2 regions of the Serratia grimesii genome follow, and region 1 is predicted to be linked to the other one. Evidence: predicted binding sites of a transcription regulator. Region 1 holds the regulator's gene; the other holds the start of a gene.
What was found. The regulator sigma-54, encoded in region 1, starts transcription at its own class of promoters, with help from an activator protein. The targets are predictions, from matches to a motif close to GTTGGCACANNTTTCGCTNT.
Positions count from the first base shown of each region.

Region 2: the regulator sigma-54 is predicted to act here: its motif matches at 3,218-3,237, upstream of glnK (P-II family nitrogen regulator).

Region 1 is NZ_LT883155.1:4,574,510-4,580,345, reverse strand. It holds gene SGBXF1_RS21395 (BglG family transcription antiterminator) at 1-772, shown strand, start outside; gene npr (PTS phosphocarrier protein NPr) at 828-1,100, opposite strand; gene rapZ (RNase adapter RapZ) at 1,097-1,951, opposite strand; gene ptsN (PTS IIA-like nitrogen regulatory protein PtsN) at 2,082-2,543, opposite strand; gene hpf (ribosome hibernation promoting factor) at 2,698-2,985, opposite strand; gene rpoN (RNA polymerase factor sigma-54) at 3,009-4,442, opposite strand; gene lptB (LPS export ABC transporter ATP-binding protein) at 4,493-5,218, opposite strand; gene lptA (lipopolysaccharide ABC transporter substrate-binding protein LptA) at 5,225-5,764, opposite strand; gene lptC (LPS export ABC transporter periplasmic protein LptC) at 5,733-5,836, opposite strand, start outside.
Region 2 is NZ_LT883155.1:1,114,115-1,119,950, reverse strand. It holds gene SGBXF1_RS05180 (YbaY family lipoprotein) at 1-320, opposite strand, end outside; gene tesB (acyl-CoA thioesterase II) at 550-1,413, shown strand; gene amtB (ammonium transporter AmtB) at 1,506-2,792, opposite strand; gene glnK (P-II family nitrogen regulator) at 2,829-3,167, opposite strand; gene SGBXF1_RS05160 (SmdB family multidrug efflux ABC transporter permease/ATP-binding protein) at 3,610-5,388, opposite strand; gene SGBXF1_RS05155 (SmdA family multidrug ABC transporter permease/ATP-binding protein) at 5,381-5,836, opposite strand, start outside.

The sequences.
Region 1 (5,836 bases):
GGTGCTGCACATTGGGGTTGGTCTGGAACGGCATTACAACATTGGCTATGAGCGGCACCCGCAGGTGATGTTGGTATGTGACACCGGCAACTCGACGGTGCGGATGATCCAGGCACAGATCGCACGTAAGTACCCGCAACTGGTAATGACGCGGATCGTTTCGCTACGTGATTACGAGGTGCTCAACCACATTGACGAAGATTTTGTTATTTCTAACGCGCGGGTCAGCGAAAAGAACAAGCCTGTTGTTGTGATGTCACCGTTCCCGACTGAATATCAGCTCGAGCAGCTCGGCAAGTTGGTCCTGGTGGATCGAACCAAACCTTACATGTTGGAAAAGTTCTTCGATGCTGATCACTTCATGGTGGTGAACGAACCGCTGACCCAGGCGCAATTGTTCCAGAAAGTCTGTAGCCAGCTTGAGCGTGAAGGCTATGTCGGCGATGATTTTTATCCGTCGGTAGTGGAGCGCGAAACCATTGTTTCCACGATGTTGGGCGAAGGCATTGCCCTGCCGCACTCACTAGGCTTGCTGGCGAAAAAAACCGTGGTGGTGACGTTGCTGGCGCCACAGGGCGTCGTCTGGGGCGACGGCGAGATTGCTCACGTGATCTTCTTGCTGGCAATCAGCAAAAGTGACTATGAAGAAGCGATGGCGATCTATGATCTGTTCGTTACCTTCGTGCGTGAACGATCGATGAGTCGTCTGCTGGGCAGTGACAATTTTGATAGTTTTAAGGCAGTGGCGTTAGACTGTTTGAGTCGGATCTAGCGGCAGGAGTGATATGTTTTGAAGCAGGTGCGCAGCAGGTGGCGCACCTTGTCTTTTAGTCTTCGTCAAAGCCGGAATTAATCAACTCAATCACGGCAGCCAGCGCTTTAACTTCATCCGGGCCGGTGGCTTCAACTTCGATGTGACGGCCTTGTGCAGAGTCCAACATCAGCAGCGCAATCACGCTGCTGGCCTCGGCTTCTGTGCCGCTGTCGTTACGCAGCATAACCTCGGCGTCAAAACTCTGCACCAACTCGAACAGCTTCATCGCTGGGCGCGCATGCATGCCAAGTTTATTTTTGATTTCAACTGTTTGCTTGACCGTCATTGTTTGCGTTTTTCCAACGTACGATGGCGTGATTGCACGTTCTTGCCGCGTGAGCGGAAGTAGTCGGCCAACTGCTCTGCCACATACACCGAACGGTGCTTACCGCCGGTACAGCCAATGGCAACCGTCAGGTAGCTACGATTGTTGGTTTCCAGCATCGGTAGCCACTGCTCCAGATAACTGCGAGTCTGGTAGATGAAGTTGTGCACTTCAGTGTGGCGATCGAGGAATGAAGCGACGGGCTTATCCAGACCGGTCATTGGGCGCAGTTTGGGATCCCAGTGTGGGTTCGGCAAGAAGCGTACGTCGAACACGTAATCGGCGTCGATTGGGATACCGTGTTTAAAGCCGAAGGATTCAAACACCATGGTCAGCTCGCGCTCGCGTTTGCCCAACAGGCGGGTACGCAGCATTTCAGCCAGCTCATGCACTGACATTTCTGAGGTGTCGATGATCAGGTCGGCTCTGGAACGCAATGGTTCGAGCAGATCACTTTCTTCATCGATAGCGCTTTCCAGTGACAGGTTCTTGCTGGAGAGCGGATGCAGACGGCGTGTATCACTGTAGCGGCGAATCAGCGTATTGCGATCGGCGTCGAGGAACAGCAACTGCGGTGAGAAGCTGTCCGGCAGTTGAGTCATCGCATATTCAAACACTTCCGGCGATTCCGGCATGTTACGTACGTCGATGCTTACCGCCGCGGAGCTGTTGCGTTCCGCCAGCGTATTGGCAAGCTGCGGCAGCAGTACCACGGGCAGGTTATCAACGCAGTAAAAACCCATGTCTTCCAACGCCCGTAAGGCGACGGATTTCCCTGAACCGGAACGGCCGCTGACAATCATCAGCACCATGTGGAAACTCCCCTGGCATCTCAGTGGCGTCTATCGCCACCGTTAGAAACTTTATTATTCCGGCCTGAACCGGAATCCATCATGGCTAAACAGTATCGTTATCCGGGCTGGAAGTCACGCCAGCCGGGCGTTACTCGGTGATGATTTGGTAAAGCTCTTCGTCACTTTGCGCGGCGCGCAGGCGACGGCATACGGTTTTGTCGGCCAGGCGCTTCGCGACCAGAGACAGGGTATGCAAATGGGTTTTACATTGGTCGGCCGGTACCAGTAAGGCAAACAGCAGATCGACCGGCTGATTATCAATGGCATCAAAGGCGATAGGTTGGTCGAGACGGATAAACACGCCAACAGCCCGCAATGTGTCCTCTTCCAGTTTGCCATGGGGAATGGCGATACCGTTGCCGATACCGGTGCTGCCCATACGCTCGCGGGTGAGAACCGCGTCAAACACCACCTGTGGTGACAGGTTTAGCTGCTTGGCGGCCAGTTCGCTGATAATTTCCAAAGCGCGTTTCTTGCTAGTGCAATGGACGGCGCTTCTGGTGCACTCGATGTTTAAGACCGAGCTTAATTGCATTGTTTCGTTGTTCATCTCATCTTCACTTAAAATCACACCAGCAAGCAGGCTTGTGAGGTGATTTTTCGCCTGTTGGCTTATCGGCGCGGTACCCATACAAAGACAGGTAACGCGCCGATGGCCGAATATACGTTTGAGCCGAATCCGCTGACGGAAACGGCCCAGAATGTCAGTGTTGCTTCAGTTTGTCTTTATGTTTGTTCAATTGACGTGCCAGTTTGTCGATCAGGGTATCAATTGCAGCATACATGTTCTCGTCTTCCGAGGTGGCGTGCAACTCGCCTCCATTCACGTGCACCGTCGCTTCCGCGATCTGTTGCACTTTTTCCACACTAAGAACGACATACACCTGATTTATGCGGTCAAAATACTGTTCGAGTTTGGCGAACTTAGTGTTCACGAACTCACGCAATGGTTCGGTGATTTCGATGTGGTGTCCGGTAATGTTGAGCTGCATAGTGTCTTCCTTCTCAATAGAGGTCAAACCAACTGTTTACGTTGGTTGGACGGCGGGATGGACAAAGACTCTCGGTACTTGGCGACGGTACGCCGCGCCACGATGATCCCCTGGTCGGAGAGCAGGGTGGCCAGCTTGCTGTCGCTGAGCGGTTTGGCGGGGTTTTCCGCCGCGATCATTTTCTTCACGACTGCCCGGATCGCCGTAGAGGAAGCTTCGCCCCCGCTGTCGGTATTCACATGGCTTGAGAAGAAATATTTCAATTCGAAAATGCCGCGCGGACTGTGCAAAAACTTCTGCGTAGTCACACGTGAGATTGTCGATTCATGCATCTCCACGGCCTGTGCGATATCTGCCAGTACCATGGGCTTCATAAATTCTGCACCTTGCTCAAAGAAGGCCTGCTGCTGCTCGACAATGCAGCGTGAGACTTTCAGTAAGGTGTCGTTTCGGCTTTCCAGACTTTTGATCAGCCATTTGGCTTCCTGCAGATTGCTGCGGATGTACTGACCGTCACTGTCGTTACGCGCGCTGTTGCCCATTGCGGCATATTGCTGGTTGATCTTCAGCCGTGGAATACTGTCGCTGTTGAGCTCAACCGTCCAAACATCTTGCACCTTGCGTACCAGCACGTCTGGGATCACATACTCAGACTCGCCGGTATTGATCGACTGGCCCGGACGTGGATCGAGTGACTGGATCAACTGCATCGCTTCTTTCAGTGTATCTTCTTTTGAGCGCGTTGATCGCATCAGGCTGCGAAAGTCGTGGTTCGCCAGCAAGTCCAGATGTTCACTGATGATCAGGCGTGCTTCAGCCAGATATGGCGTGTCTTCGGCATATTGGGAAAGCTGAACCAACAAGCAGTCGCGCAGATCGCGCGCGGCAACGCCAACCGGATCAAAACGCTGTACGCGTTTCAACACGGCTTCGACTTCGTCCATTGTCACATTTTCGTCACCGATGCTCTCCAGAATGTCTTCCAGTGGCACGGTGAGATAACCGGTGTCATCGACAGCGTCGACGATTGAGGTGGCGATGGCGGCATCCGTATCGGAAAACGGTGTGAGATCTACCTGCCACATCAGATAGTCTTGCAGGGTCTGGGTGGTTTCACCCTGATAAACCGGCAGCTCATCATCACTGTAATCAGTGCGGGTGCCAGAGGGGGTGCCCGCCGTGTAGATTTCGTCCCAAGTGGCGTCCAGCGGCAGCTCTTCTGGCATGTCTTTCTGTTCCAGCGCTTCGCGGGTGTCCAAACCTTCGGTTTCGATGGTTTCTTTGGTATCGATTTCTTCGTGCAGGTCGGTCTGTTCAAGCAATGGGTTGCTCTCTAACGCCAGCTGTATCTCCTGCTGGAGCTCAAGCGTGGACAACTGCAACAGGCGAATCGCCTGCTGGAGTTGGGGGGTCATAGCCAATTGTTGACTAAACCTGAGTTGCAAACCTTGCTTCATAATCTTCTGTCTACTTCCGTTAAGCGTCGCCCATCAGGACGTGCTGGAACTCAGAGGCGGAATTCTTCGCCCAGATAAACGCGTTTCACCTGCTCATCGGCCAGAATAGCATCCGGCGTGCCGTGAGCAATCAGTTTGCCCTGGCTGACGATATAGGCGCGTTCACATACGTCCAGCGTTTCGCGCACGTTGTGGTCGGTGATCAGCACGCCCAGGCCGCTGTCACGCAAGTGCTCGATAATTTTTTTAATGTCGATAACGGAAATGGGGTCGACCCCGGCGAACGGTTCATCCAGCAGGATGAATTTCGGGTTGGCCGCCAGTGCTCGGGCGATCTCCACGCGGCGGCGTTCGCCACCGGACAGCGCCTGGCCCAGGTTGTCGCGTAGATGGGAGATATGGAACTCTTCCATCAGCTCTACCGCACGGTCTGCTCGCTGTTCACTACTGAGATCGTCACGGATCTCCAGAACGGCCATCAGGTTGTCATACACGCTCAGGCGGCGGAAGATTGACGCTTCTTGCGGCAGATAGCCGATACCACGACGTGCGCGCGCATGAAGTGGCAACAGGCTGATATCTTCTTCGTCAATCACGATACGCCCGGCGTCACGCTGGACGATACCGACCACCATGTAGAAGGTGGTGGTCTTACCGGCGCCGTTTGGCCCCAAAAGGCCGACGATTTCGCCGGATTTCACGTTCAGACTGACGTCTTCAACAACTTTGCGGCCCTTGTAGGCTTTCGCCAAGTTTTCTGCGATGAGTGTAGCCATAAGTGATTAGTTACTCTTCTTTTGCCCGTTTTTGTCTTGCAACTGCGACGGTACCAGAACCGTAGTCACGCGTTTGCCTTTATCGCTAAACGCCTGCATTTGCTGCTGTTGCACCAGGTAGGTGATGCGATCGCCTTTTACGTTGCTGTCGAGCTGTTCCAGATAGGCATTCCCGGTCAGGGTCACTAACTGCGATGCGACATCGTAACGGACCTTTTGGGCATGGCCTTTAACCGGCTTGCCGCTGTCTTGCATCTGGTAAAAAGTAACTGGGTTACCAAAGGCTTCAATATAGGTTTTGTTCTGGTCGCCGCCCGGCCTGGTCACCACGACCTTGTCGGCTTTGATATCGATAGTGCCTTGCTTGATCACCACGTTATCGGTAAAGGTGCTGACGTTGCTCTGCATGTCCAGAGACTGTTTCAGTGAGTCAATGCTCACTGGTTGACTGGAGTCGGACTTCAGCGCCCAAGCGGGTGCACTGGCGGCCAAAATCAAGCTGCCGATCAACAGATTACGGCTTCGTTTGTTGGTTCTGAATTTCATAGTTGGTCTTAACCTTATCAATCAGCTCAGCGGTTTTGGCCCGCAGGTTCCCACGCATTTTCATGCCGTTAG
Region 2 (5,836 bases), 1.6 Mb from region 1:
ATGTCGGCCGGATTGTACGGCAGTACAAAATTAAACGGCGCCTGCTTGCCCTCAGTGCGAACCGCACGCTGGGCGATCACTTTAGATGGCGCATCCGCCAGGGAGGCATCAGAGAGCGTGACTGTCAGTACCGCATCCGGTGGCAGCGCTATGCGCTGGCGAATGTTAACCGAACCAGTCACCGCCGGGCCCTGAATCTGCGTTTGCGCAATCGCTGGGTTTGCCGCGGTCGGTGTAGGCACTTTCGCACTCTTTTGGGCACAGCCCGCCAGGGTGATCGTTAATGCTGCTGCTCCACCTACGATTTGCCAGAGTTTCATGGATCGGTCTCCTTTTTTATTATCAACATGTTGGTGGCTTTCACCACCGCACTCATTAAACTTAGCACAAAACACTGAAAAATCCATTTAGTCCTGCCTATTAATCATTTAGCCCTCTAATAATGCTCAGTATTCAGTCCATTTTCCCTGTGCTTTAACGCAATATATTGACGTCTTGCCGTGATATTCCGCACACTGCTCAAAATGATTATAAAAGGGTAGTAATTTTATGAGCCAGGCACTGCAAAACCTCCTAGATCTGCTGGATCTGGAAAAAATTGAAGAAGGGTTGTTCCGTGGTCAAAGCGAAGACCTGGGACTACGTCAAGTATTCGGCGGCCAAGTCGTTGGTCAGGCGCTGTATGCCGCCAAGCAAACCGTGCCGGCTGAACGCAGCGTGCACTCATTCCACAGCTATTTCCTGCGTCCCGGCGACAGCAGTAAGCCAATTATTTATGACGTGGAAATTCTGCGTGACGGCAACAGCTTCAGCGCCCGCCGCGTCAGCGCTATTCAGCACGGTAAACCAATCTTCTACATGACGGCCTCTTTCCAAAGCCCAGAAGACGGGTTTGAGCACCAGAACACCATGCCAGATGTGCCGCCTCCGGAAGGATTGATGTCTGAATCGGAGATTGCCCAGAAGCTGTCACACATGTTGCCAGACAAAGTGCGTGAGAAGTTTATCGGGCAGAAACCGATTGAAATGCGCCCGGTCAAATTCCATAACCCATTGAAAGGCAGCGTGGAAGAACCGAACCGTTACGTATGGTTCCGCGCCAATGGCACCATGCCGGACGATCTGCGTATCCACCAGTATTTGCTCGGCTATGCGTCTGATTTCAACTTCCTGCCAACCGCGCTACAGCCACACGGCGTCGGGTTCCTGGAACCTGGCATGCAGGTCGCGACGATCGACCACTCAATGTGGTTCCACCGTCCATTCCGCATGGATGACTGGTTGCTGTACGTCGTGGAGAGCCCTTCTGCTTCTGGCGCCCGTGGCTTTGTACGCGGCCAATTCTATACCCGTGATGGCGTGCTGGTTGCAACTACAGTACAGGAAGGCGTGATCCGCCAACGCGAAGCTTAATCTTCCACCAAAGAAAAAGGGCGATGTCTTCATCGCCCTTTTTGCATCATCATTATTTTCTAGTTATTCAGCGCACCGCTCTTCTTTAAGGCTTATTGGTTATAGGCACTCTCACCATGACTGTTAACGTCCAGACCTTCGCGTTCTTGCTCTTCTGGGACGCGCAGGCCAACAATGGCGCCCGCCACTTTGAAGGCAATAAAGGCAGCCACACCGGACCAGACTAGGGTGATAACTACACTCAATAACTGGATCCATACCTGATGGGCCATGGTAACGCCTTCCGCGTAACCGGTACCGCCCAGTGATGCAGAGGTAAATACCCCCGTCAGCAGGCAGCCAACGATGCCACACACACCATGCACACCGAACACATCACAGGTATCATCGACCTTCAGCCATTTCTTCAGCGTGACCACGCCCCACAGGCCGGCAATACCGCCAATCAGACCGATAATCAACGCCCCGCCAACGCCCACGGTGCCCGCAGCCGGCGTGATGGCAACCAGCCCGGCGATCATGCCGGAACAAGCGCCCAACAGTGAAGGCTTGCCACGAACAATCCATTCGGCAAAGGTCCAGGAGAGGATCGCACCTGCGGTGGCCACTACGGTATTGAGGAACGCCAGTGCCGCAATGCCGTTAGCCGCGCTGGCAGAACCGGCGTTAAAGCCGAACCAGCCGATGTACAAGATAGAAGCCCCGGTAAATACCATTGGCAGGTTGTGCGGTTTGAAAGCTTCCTTGCCGAAACCGGCACGCTTGCCCAGCAGATAAGCACCAACCAGTCCGGCACTGGCGGCGTTGATGTGCACAACAGTACCGCCGGCAAAATCCAGCGCGCCGTCAGTGGCCAGGAAACCGCCGCCCCACACCATGTGGGCAATCGGCAGGTAAGAAATGGTGAACCAAATAGCCGCAAAGATCACCACCGCAGAAAAGCGGATACGCTCAGCAAAGCCCCCCACCACCAACGCGACGGTAATACAGGCGAACGAACACTGGAACGCCACGTGGATCATCTGGTTAAAAGTACCGGTAACGCTGTCGATACCGATGCCTTTCAGCATCGCCGTCTGGAAGCCACCGAAGAATGCGTTACCTTCGCTGAAAGCCAGGCTGTAGCCATAAAGCACCCACAACACGCACACCAGAGCAAAGGTGACCGTCACTTGGGTCAACATGGAAAGCACGTTTTTGGAACGCAGCAAACCACCGTAAAACAACGCCACACCCGGCAAGGTCATGAACAGCACCAAAGCGGTGCAAATCATCATGAAGGCGTTGTCAGCCTTGTCTGCGACCGCCGGAGCGGCCAGGGCCAAAGAAGGAACCATGGTTACCGTACTCAGGCCCAACATGGATAAAAGTTTTTTCATTATCAATCCATCCCCATTACTTTACTGAGCCTGTGATTACAGTGCTGCTTCATCTGTTTCGCCGGTGCGAATGCGAATGACACGTTGCAATTCGGCAACGAAAATTTTGCCGTCACCTATTTTGCCGGTATAGGCAGCTTTACTAATGACATCAACTACTTCATCTAACTGGTCGTCAGCGATAGCAATGTCGATTTTAACTTTGGGTAAGAAGTTGACGCTGTACTCAGCGCCGCGATACAGCTCAGCATGCCCTTTCTGGCGACCAAAGCCTTTCACTTCGCTTACGGTCAGCCCCTGAATACCTACAGAGGATAGGGCTTCACGCACGTCCTCCAGCTTGAATGGTTTAATCACCACGGTCACCAGCTTCATATTGCCCCTCCACGAATTAAGCCCAAACTCACCCCGGATACGAGTCTTATAAAGCAAAGGCTATGCCACAAATGGTTTTGTACGCTAATTCAGCAAATTAACTGACTGGGCAGGGCTATAACGCAACACCGTTAGCCAACGGTAGGCTAGCGCACAGGCAATTGATTAAATATTGCGCACTATTTTGGTGCGTGACGCGTCGTAAAAGTGCAGAGAAAGGGATTTAAAACGCAGCGATGCTTGATTGTGGTGCGTGGTGAGAATAGAACGAGGCCGCTAAAGCGGCCTGAGTTTGATGACAACGTTATCTTTGAATCTGAGATACCCGGGCCTAGCGCACCGAGGGGCGCTCCGGCGGGCAAGCCGCTACGACCCCTTCAGCACGCTCTCCCTAATAACGGGCTTTGTCAGCAGTCTGAGGCCGCTAAAGCGGCCTCAGAAATCATGCAGTTTGTGTTTCTTCGCGGTTGGCGGCAGCCAGCTCTTCACCAACCAGTTGCAGCTGATACATCTGGTAGTAACGCCCTTGCTGCGCCAGCAGTTGCTGATGATTGCCCTGCTCGACAGCCTGACCACGATGCAGTACCAGAATAGTATCTGCATCCACAATGGTCGACAGGCGGTGGGCGATCACCACCAACGTGGTATGTTCGCGTATCAACCGCAGCGCCCGTTGGATCGCTTGTTCAGTGCCTGAGTCGATGTTGGCGGTCGCCTCGTCGAGGATCAAGATCTGCGGAGCCTGCACCAGCACTCTGGCCATCGCCAATAGCTGTTTCTGACCCACGGAAAGATTGTTACCCTGCTCACCCAAACGCGTGTGAATACCTTGCGGGAAACCGCGCACCAGCTCAGCCAGTTGAACCATTTCCAGCGCTTGCCAGACCGCTTCCTCACTGATATTGCGTCCCAGCGTCACGTTGGCAAGTACTGACTCGGCAATCACCACCGGATCCTGCTGCACCATCGCCACACCTTGTCGCAACGTACGGTGTGACAGACTGGCTAGCGGACGTCCATCGAGACTCACCTCTCCCTGGTTAACGGGGTAGTAGCCCATCAACAAGTTGGCTAACGTACTCTTACCGCTGCCGGTATGCCCGACCAGCGCCACGAAACCGCGGGAGGGTACTGACAACGAAATATGCTGCAGCACCTTTTTGTCATCGCGGTAGGCAAAGCTCAGATCGTCAATATCTATGCGCCCGCTTTCCAGCGGACGTTCATCCGTGCCGTAACTCTGTTGCTGACGATCCATCAGTTCAAAAATACGTTCACCGGCAACCACCGCCTGCTGCAGGATAGATTGCTGCGACGTCAGCTCAATCAACGGCTCATTCAGACGGCCCAAATAGTTGATAAAGGCATACAGCACCCCGACACCAATTGCCCCCTCACCACTGAAACCGAACAGCATCAGCAAACCACACAGCACTAACGCCGAAAACAGGCTGAGCAGTGGGCGCAGAAGGAAACCATCCAACCTGAGGGTTTGCATACGCGCAGTGTAATGAGAACGGCTTGCGGCGCTCATGCGCTCACCAAAGCGGATCTGCTGACGGAACTGCTGAATCACCCCCATACCGTTGATCACTTCGTTAAAGCCATCGTTAATGTCCGCCAGATAGCTACGTACCCGGCGTACAATCGGTATGCTGTAATACTGATAAATCCCCATCACCACAAACACCGCCGGGAAGATGCAGATCGCCACCAGCGCCATACGCCAGTCGAGACTGAACATTGCTACCAGCATGGCACCAATCAGCGCGGCGCTTTTCAACACGGTGGACACAACCATCACGTACAGATCTTTGATCACTTCCGTGTCATTGGTTACCCGCGAGATCAACTGACCGACCGGCTGTGTATCAAAGGCACTCAGCGGTTGGCGTAACGCAGCATCCATCACATCCGTACGCAGACGTTGAACCACCCCAACCGCCGCCTGGTTGAACAGCAATGCCTGAAAATAATGCAAAGCCGCCGCCAGCAACTCCAACAGAATGTAAGCAGCGGCCAACCCACAGACGATCATCAACGGCAATTGGCCCTTGGCGACATAGTTATCGATAAAGTAACTGACCAGAATGGGTCCGGCGACTTCCGACGCAGCTGCGACCCACAGCATTAATACCGCCAACCCCAGCGGTTTGCGGTACGGCGATCCATAAGCCAGCAACCGTTTCAGCGTCGGCCACAGCTTTTGCACCTTATTCATTGGTTAACATCTCCTCACTGCCTTCAGGAGCCTCATCCAGCGCTGCTTCCAGTTGCTGATAACGATACATATCGCGATACCAACCCGGCTGTGCCGCCAGAGACGCATGCTGGCCACGTTGCGCCACGCCACCGTGCTGTATCACCAGAATCTCACTGGCTTCGGTCAATGCCGATAGCCGGTGTGCGCTGATAATCACCGTACGGTTTTGTCCCCAGCTACGCAGATTATGCAGGATTTGATGTTCAGTACGGCCATCCACCGCCGACAGCGCATCATCAAGGATCAGGATTTCCGCATCCAGCAACAAGGCGCGGGCAATAGAGATACGCTGCTTCTGCCCACCGGAAAGCATCACGCCACGCTCGCCTACTTCGGTTTCATAGCCTTGAGGCAGGCGCAGAATGTCGTCATGCACACTGGCCAGCCGAGCTGCTCGCTCAATTTG